DNA from 2 places in the Metabacillus sp. cB07 genome. Region 2 is predicted to be linked to the other one. Evidence: riboswitches for the same ligand, from Rfam matches in the RefSeq annotation. Region 2 holds a riboswitch; the other holds the start of a gene.
What was found. A riboswitch is a leader RNA that binds a small molecule or an ion and turns the genes downstream of it on or off. The one in region 2 is predicted to bind cyclic di-GMP.
Positions count from the first base shown of each region.

Region 1: linked by a shared signal. The riboswitch ahead of JOJ89_RS17020 (methyl-accepting chemotaxis protein) and the one ahead of JOJ89_RS14265 (anti-repressor SinI family protein) in region 2 are both predicted to bind cyclic di-GMP.

Region 1 is NZ_CP069296.1:3,304,985-3,309,405, forward strand. It holds gene JOJ89_RS17020 (methyl-accepting chemotaxis protein) at 60-1,763, opposite strand; cyclic di-GMP riboswitch class II at 1,831-1,914, opposite strand; gene JOJ89_RS17025 (peptidyl-alpha-hydroxyglycine alpha-amidating lyase family protein) at 2,089-3,171, opposite strand; gene JOJ89_RS17030 (YjgN family protein) at 3,336-3,686, opposite strand; gene JOJ89_RS17035 (GH32 C-terminal domain-containing protein) at 3,874-4,421, opposite strand, start outside.
Region 2 is NZ_CP069296.1:2,775,655-2,780,075, reverse strand. It holds gene JOJ89_RS14295 (YqzE family protein) at 1-21, shown strand, start outside; gene JOJ89_RS14290 (DUF3889 domain-containing protein) at 79-402, opposite strand; gene JOJ89_RS14285 (hypothetical protein) at 469-681, shown strand; gene JOJ89_RS14280 (DUF5658 family protein) at 953-1,234, shown strand; gene JOJ89_RS14275 (hypothetical protein) at 1,249-1,446, shown strand; gene JOJ89_RS14270 (helix-turn-helix domain-containing protein) at 1,503-1,838, opposite strand; gene JOJ89_RS14265 (anti-repressor SinI family protein) at 1,942-2,067, opposite strand; cyclic di-GMP riboswitch class I at 2,099-2,185, opposite strand; gene JOJ89_RS14260 (YqhG family protein) at 2,482-3,276, opposite strand; gene JOJ89_RS14255 (DEAD/DEAH box helicase) at 3,280-4,421, opposite strand, start outside.

The DNA.
Region 1 (4,421 bases), 530 kb from region 2:
ACAAACACCGAAAAGGAAGCACTCTATGCGCTCCCTGCTTTTTCTATTCGATTCTTCTCTTAAAACTTAAACTTCTTCAATTCTTCCTGAAGCTCTCCCGCAATATGACTAAGGGAGGCAGCAGAAGCAGAAACTTCCTGCATGGCTGTCAATTGTTCTTTTGAGGACACTGCAGCGTTTTGCGAATTTGAGGATGTATCTGTTGCTGCGTTTGCAAGCGAATGGATTCTTTCGTTTACGTGCTTTGAGTCACCCGCCATTTTCTTTGCGGATCTTGAAACTTCTTCGATTTTTTCTGAGACCAGGTGAATGGAAGTGATGATATTTTTAAATGCATGTCCCGCTTCATTCATCGCATCGGTCCCTTTTTTCACTTCGCCTTCACCTTGTGCCATTGATGAGATCGCTGTACTTGCATCGTTTTGAATGTGGCCGATTAATTCATCTATTTGATCGGCTGATTCTTTCGACTGCTCGGCAAGCTTCCTTACTTCATCTGCAACAATGGCAAAGCCCCGTCCGTGTTCTCCTGCACGAGCAGCTTCAATCGCGGCGTTCAAAGATAACAGGTTTGTCTGCTCTGCAATCCCTGTAATCATCTCGGCTATTTTCCCGATTTCTTTTGAACGGTTTCCTAAATTAGATAAAAGGTGCGATGTCGTTGCAACAGATGTTTGGATGGCCCCCATTTGCTCAACGGCTTTGTCTACAAGAATATTACCGTCAGTAGCCTGTTTCGCTGCGGTCTGCGACTCTCTGGAAACATCTTCGGATGATTCGGCAATCTGGTAAACACCTTTCGCCATTTCTTCCATCGACCGCACAGATTCATTGGCACTTTCAGAAGATGTGTTGGCATCTTCGGCAATTCCCTGAATTGTGGCCGTTACTTGCATAGCAGAAGCTGACGAATGCTCTGCTGATGCATCGAGCTGCTGAGAGGCGGCCGCTACCTGTCCTGATGTGTCTGAGACTCGCTGCATAAACGCTTTTAAATTGACAGACATTGTATTTGAAGCCACAATGAGGCGGCCGATTTCATCCTGGGACTGCGCCTGAATAAGATCGCCTTTAAGGTCTCCTTTAGAGATGGTTTCGAGTCTGTCCACGATGAGGGCAGCAGCCTTTGAAATACCATTGGCATTCAAAAGACCAATAATGAGAGCTGCCGCAAAAGCGATCACAGAAGCAATAACAATGATTATTTTAGATTGGTTTGAAGACTCAATCGTTTCCGATGTCTGATCACTTGTAATTTTATTTTGTATTTTTACAACTTCTGCCCAAGCATCAATCGCTTCCTGACTGTACGGGAGACATTTCTCCTCCATCAGCTGCAGAGCTTTCTCTCGTTCTCCGCTGTCATATAGAGGGATAATTTCTTCAGTAACTAGCGTCCTCCATTTGATCGTCTTTTCATCCGCTTCCGAGAGAGCAGATTCCACTTCTTTTGAAATCTTTCCGTTTTGAATAGCCTTTTGCAATACTTTTTCGGTTTCGATCGCTTTTTCCGTTTCGTCTAAAAATTGCTTTTTGAACTCTTCCCTGTCAAATAAAATATAATCACGCGCAATTTTTGCCCTGTACGCCACGCTGAATGTCATCGAATTTGAAGATTCCAGAAACGCCAAATCATTTGCGGTGATTTCCTCTACATCATCAGAGATCCGGTTTATCGTCAGATAACTGAACACGGCAATGATGACCAATAATAGCAAAACAATCGCATAGCTCATTAAGATTTTCCATTTTATACTCTTCATTTTTTCCCCCTTTTACCTTCATGCTTACCCTTACTCAATGCTTTTTCTATTTCAGTCCATCAGTCCTGTCTGTGCTGGCCGGTTGCGCTACTTGCTCCCGATCGTTAAAGCGCCCAATTATAAACGATCAATCTCTGCATTCCATTCATTACTTTATACCTATATTATCGGACGTAAAAATCCTCTATTTAGCGGGCAGCGTGTAAAAGCATAAAAAATTCTGAAATTAGTTAAGGCAGTTTTGAACCTGATGGTAAAATTGAAAGCAAAAGGGGAGGACGGCTATAAGGTGCCGTCCCCAGTTAGAAGAAATAATCCGATGTTTCTAGTTAAACGACTTTCTCGAAAACTCTTGTAATCTTTTATTGCCAAGCTCAGCTACATACAAATTCCCGCTCTCATCAACAGCAATATCATGCGGAATTTTCATCTGGCCTTCTTTGCTGCCCCATGTGCCGAATCGCTCCAGTATTGTTCCTTGTTTGTCTAAGACAATGACCTGGCTTGTAAAGTTTTCTTCTGCGCCGTTCAGGGAATCACCGCCGTCAACAACGTAAATGTTTCCGTCACTGGCAGCTTCTACACCAAACGGCCTGCCGATCTCCGGCATGTCCCAGCGGTCAAGATACTGTCCATTTTTATCAAATACCTGTATGCGTGCATTGCTTCGGTCTGCGACATAGATTCTGCCTTCGCTGTCGCTGCTGATTCCGTGCGGCAGGTTGAATTCTCCCGGCTCGTCTCCATGCTGATTAATCTGCCATTCCAGTTTTCCTTCTTTATCAAATTTCGCTATTCTCCGGTTTCTGTAGCCGTCCGAAACAGCGAATGAGCCGTCATCCATGACTGTTACATCTGTAGGGCGCGCAAATGTGTATTCATCCATGAAAACAGGAAAGTTTGGAAGGAGATTTCGAATGCGGAGACTCCATTCCATACCCGTCCGGTACTCATTCCCGAATGATTGCATAAGCTTACCTTCCGGACTCAATTTAAAAACCTTATTTAAAGAAACGTCTGTCACCCAGATGTTATCCTCGCTGTCGATTTCAAGACCATGCGGAGATTTGAACATGCCTTCTCCCAGAGTTCTTTTAACTTTTTTTGTTTTTCCGTCCAAAACGACAATCGTTGGTTCTTTAATAACATCTTTTCCGCTGTACTCTCCGCTTGCTCTGTGAAAATAGTAAATATCTCCTTCAGAGTTAACCGCCACACCGCTTGCTTCACCAGCTGCGCTTTTCTCTTCAGGCGTTTTCGGCCAGAGAACTTCAGCTGAGTAAGTTTTTGTTTCCGGTATTTCAACCGGCTTTTCTTTAAAAATAACGTCTGATCCTCCCTGGCTGAACCATACGATTAATCCTGTGATGCTGAGTGCCGCCAAAAAGAACGAGTTCTTTTTATTCATTTGAAATATTCCTCCATATAAAATAGTAGTGCTTATCTCTTTGCACAGCCTATGATATCGCGGAATACAGCTTCCTGAAACGGACGCGGGATTGAACCGTTCTAAGACCTGAGTTGCAGAGAATAAAAAAACGCCCTCCTCATAAAGAGAAGAGCACTTTCATATTACTCAAATGACGTATGTTTTGTTTTCCATTTTTCCAGCGCAATAAACAGCCAAAAGGAATAGATTCCTAGAGTAATAATGCATAGGAACCACCATTTTATCCAATTGCCGAATAATCCTATTGCAGTTCCGTGAAATCTTAGACGCTTGCCGTTAATAACAGTATGCCGTGCCTTCCAGCTTAAAATCATAGTAATAGACCAAGGATAACAAATACCAAATGTACACACTGTTACTAGCAAACCAAGCAAAGACCAACCGATGTATTGAAACAGTCCGCCATCAAAATATGAGGCTTCTTTATGTGATGCTGCATTCACCGGCTGACTTACATAAGCTTCTGTACTCAAGACTTTACACCCCCTTCTTTTAGACTAGAATATTGTAACATAATAGGATATTATTTCCTTGTTAAATAAATTTTCTAACAAATGAATCTGCTTATGGCTTTATAAGATCTAATAAAAAAACGTGCAGAGAAGAGTTAAAACACGACTCCTCTGCACGATGCATTTTTAAAGTAAAGCTTCAGTAAGTTTACTTTATGCCGTTTCCTTCAAAGTTAATAAGCTCCCAATCCTGAAACTCCCCTCCCCCTGCATTCTGGATTTCTGCAATTGTTCCATCCTCGGGCCGGTTGTTCTTAACCCCCATTACTTTACCGCTGTTGACAGCACTGAAGCGGTAGGTTCCATCCCACTGGTCTGTAATTTTCCATTGCTGGTTGCCGTAGCCAAAATACTCCCATATTTGCACATCATCTCCGGCAGTGACTCCTGAAGCATCCAGCACAAATTTGCTGTCGCCTGCGTGAACTTTATAAGCCCCCGGTGCGGCATTTTCTATTTTCCATACATGTTCCCCGCCCGGCTGGAGTCTTGTTTTAGAGCCATTTCCCTTTCCTTCCGGTACAAGGAATTTCCCGCTTGTCTTCTCGGCGATTTTAAAGGAAGCGGTGCTCTCGATAATGGTTCTTCCGGCAATCTTCCCATTTGCAGCCGATGCAGTAATGATGCTTCGTCCGTGGCCTGTCATACGGATTTCTGCGCTGTCATCATCCGTTTTTTCGATTTTTGCTGCATCAG
Region 2 (4,421 bases):
TTCTTAAAAAGAAGAAAATAGCTTCAATGAAAGAAGGTACCCTGGAGAGAGGTACCTTCTTTCGTGTTCTGCACCGGTTTAATCCGCTTCTTCCAGAACCTGTATCTTTTTGATTTTTTCTGTTTTTGCATCGTAAGAGATGGTGACAAACACCCCGATGTCTTTCATTCCCTCGCGCAATGTCACCTTGTATTGTTTGACCGTCTGATTTTTCTTGGTGTTGTCCCAAATTTTTTGGGTAAACAATACTTGTGAGAGCGGATATCTTTTTTTCGTTTCTTTCACCGCTACGTTTTTCCAGTCTGTATGCTTTTCCGCATAAACATTTGCTGATTGTGAAACCAAAGCCGGCTGCAGACCGTATATAAGGAGAAGCAGCAAAAGCAAAATGGTTTTCCTCATGATATTCACCGTCCTTGTTAGTTATTTTTTCCAAAAAACATGCTGCTATTCAAAGGGGGATTTAAAATGGGATTTTTCTTAATGGTTGTATTTGTCGGAATTTTGGCAGTAATGGGGATCGCTGGTGATAACAAAAAAAGGAGCAGGCACAGGGACTCCTCTGGTTATACGTATACGAGTTCAGACAATGGCAGAGACTGCCATTCTGATTCTGGATTCTTCGGCGGCGGGGATTCAGGCGGGGGAGACTGCGGCGGCGGTGGCGGCGGAGGAGATTGAGAAAGAGGGGGCCTGCAAAGACAGGCTTTTTTGTTTTTAATGAAGAATGCGGCATGCTAGTGATTGTTCTTTATAATGTTTAAATTTAGTAAGATTATTAAAGAAAATTGGAGGAAATCGGCGGTAAACGTTCTTTAAAAAGAAAAATAGCGGAATTTGAACCTGTTTTTATTCGCTGAAGAGGTATATACTTTTAGTAGACGGATTAAGTTTGCTCTTTTTGTTCTTTATTAAGAATAAAGGCGGAAATGTGTTGAAGGCACTCTTTTTGATGTTAGCAGCTTTAAATGGTATGGACGCAGCATTGACCCTTGCCGGTCTGCATTATGAGCTGATTACAGAAGCCAATCCTGTTATGAGGATTCTGTATGAGATACATCCTGCGGTATTTACATGTAGTAAGCTGTCATTTTCATTATTTCTGCTTTTGTTTGTTTTCACGGGGCGTGTGCCGTCATCACCGATAATTAAAGTCCTTTCAATTGCCGCTGCATTTCTGTATTCTGCTGTTCTTTTGGCTCATTTGCACTGGATCCGGCTGCTGATTGGATGAAAAGGGGAAAAGCGATGTATAAAAAACTTTGCAGTCAGTGCTATCAGCCATCTTTCAGCAGCAGCAAATCATATCAGTGGATTTGTCCTGTCTGTTCAAAGGATCTTACCTCCCATAAAGCGATACAGGCTGTTCACGCTGTAAAGAAAATACCGCTGTCAGCCTATCAGCAAAATATGGGAACAGGATACGAATTTGACAGAAAAGGATAGCGTACGTAAAAACAGCACCATACAAAAGGGGTAAGAAGACCTTTTGCATGGTGCTGTTATTTTTCCTGGTTCATTTTCCAGCGGTTAAATTCAAGAAACTCTCTGAACTGATCCTTTGTAACACCTGAATCCATTGCCTCTTTGACCAGATTTGCCCAATCATGATCAAGGTTTGCCTGTTTCGTGTTAGTTGACTGGTCTTCAAGAATAAGTGTATTCATTGAGACCCCAAGGACGGAAGAGACTTTTTCAAGAAATTGAACAGAAGGATTTGACTGCAGGTTCCGTTCGATTGAGCTTAAATATGATTTGGCAACTCCGGCCCGATCGGCAAGCTCTGATAGTGACAGTCCACGTTCTTTGCGGTATTTTCGTATGCGTTCACCAATCATATAATCACCTTCCCAGTCGTATTATAGCATATAGCGAAGGGATTGTTATATATACAGAACGAATTTACGAAAAAAAAATACAGACTGCAGCTGTTTGTCAACTTTAAACTGTTTGCGTTTTCAAAAACTCTCTGATTTCCTCTTTGCTGATACCCATCTCCAAAGCCGACAGAATCAACTCTTTCCATTCCTGATCAAGCTTTTGAAACTCCTCCATTAACACTTCCATTGTAACTCCTCCTAAAATACGCAATAGTATTTCAGGCAGTCCAGCCATCATAGCTCCGTAGAACGTTAGATCTGTGACTTTGCGTCCCGGCTTTTCAGCAGGTTTGCCTTTGTCTGATTATGTGTAACTCTGACACTGCATCAAAAACAAAGTATTTCTTTTGTCACTTCGTGTTGTCTATCTAATTTACTACTAGTATAAAATTTCATTTTCATTTATTGTGCTGAAATATGTCGAGAGAAAAAAATATTTTCATTTTTTTCAAAAAATTACTAGTAATTAGAATTATATTCCTTTTATATGGGCATTTTGGCTTGATTTTACTGTTTTCTTCGACAGCCATTCTTCAGCAAAAATAAAAAGGCAAAAAATGATTTTATGACACCAAAATCATTTTTTGCGCAAATTTTGACATTAAGCGAGGGCAGTCCTCGATAAATAGAATAACCCGCCGTTTGTAATCGAGACATGAATGTGAGGATCATACAGCTCTTTCAAGGCTTCTTTTTCAAGATGGTACGATTCTGGTTTTTCTTCAAGATCTTCATAAAAATGGCTTAGCAGCATCATATCTGAATTCCAGCGCTGTCTTGCATCATCAGCCCAGGTGTGGTCATCCTGTTCAAATTTAGCTTGTATATAATTTTGAATTCGCAAGAGGCCGCTTTGAACTTTAATCATTGGCGAAGTTGTAAAACACAAATCAGGAATTCTGGGAGTGAGGGCCATGTTTTCCAAATGATCCTGAAAATCTTCTATGATGGCTCCGCTGATCAGGTGAAGTCCAATGGAATAGAGATGATCTTTTTTCTTGTCGCTCTGATAGGATACCATGACATTTACACCCAGCCATGGATGCAGGGACTGAGAGCTTCCCGTGTTCGGCGGGTTTTCATAGAGGCGGATATGGCCTCCGAATTTTTTGGCAGTCCGGAAAATCTGGTGCAGTCTTGGTGCTCCGAAGTGCATGATTTCCCCTTTCAAATCAGCTGGTGCCCGTTTGGCATCTGTTATTAAAGTCAGCTGCATCGGACTCGGCACACCGCCTGTTTTCTCAAGATATGTCCAGTAAAACGGCCTGTTCATCAATTCTTTATCCATGTCCACTGTCAGCTGGATCGTCATATAGCCAGGCTGTTTTTCTGTAATGTCACATGAATTGGCCGTGAAAAAGGTTTCAAGGAACTCGCTGATCTGCTGCTGCTGCATCGGTTATCCCTCCATTCTCTGTTTTGTGTGTTCCTGTTCTGCAGAATGCAGGATGGATGTCAGGTTTTCCATCTTAATTTTCATTTCTCCATCGCTTTTTGATTTAAACAGGATGTCCTGCAGGTGATCTTCGAAATTGGATATCTCAAGTTTTGTCAGTATTTCATCAAGCTCGCCGATGACTTTTTCAAACAGGTTGATTTTTTCATAGAGAAGTTTCAGAATGTGCTCTTCAACGGTGTTTTTTGTTGCCATATTATAAATGTGGACATCTTTTTCCTGCCCGAGACGGTGAATCCGTCCAATCCGCTGTTCAAGCCGCATCGGATTCCAGGGAAGATCATAGTTGATAATGTGATTGCAGAACTGCAGGTTGATTCCTTCCCCGCCAGCTTCTGTAGCAATCAGTACTTGAACGCGGTTTTTGAAAAGGTCTTTCATCCAGTCTTTTTTGCCCCTCTTGAATCCTCCCCTGAAAGGAACAGATGAAATGCCGTGCTGCTGAAGAAACCACTGAAGATAAAACTGGGTGGCCCTGTATTCTGTAAAAATGATGACTTTGTCATTGATTTGCTGAATCAGTTCAACGGTCCGCTGTGCTTTGGAATTTCCGTCAACGTCATTAATGCAGTTCATCAGCTCTTCAATGACTGAGTCTGGAAGGGGAGATGCTTCGCCTTCGGGACGCTCGGCCATTTTTTTCAGCGTCATGTAGACAGCTTCCCTGCTTGAGCATGCCTCTCTTTGCAGCGTCATGATTGAAAACGTGCTGGCGGAAGAGGCGCCGAATGTTTTGAGACGTGATATAGCCGTATACAACTGGCGCTCACTCTCACTCAGCTCGATCGGAACGGTCTCAACATGCCGTTTAGGCCATTCAATGCCCGTATCTCCTCTGCGGTTTCGGATCATGACTTTGTTCACGAGTTCCTGAAGGTGCTCATGGTGTTCCAAAGAGCGGTTTTTGGCAGAAAATACTTCTGAAAAGTAAGCCTCGTTGCCTAAATGACCGGGCTTCAGCAGAGATACAAGATTAAAAATCTCTTCTACGCGGTTTTGAATGGGCGTTGCAGTAAGAAGCAGGCAGTATTTCTTTTTCAGGCTCTGAACAAATTCATAGTTTTTCGTTTTGCTGTTTTTCAGTT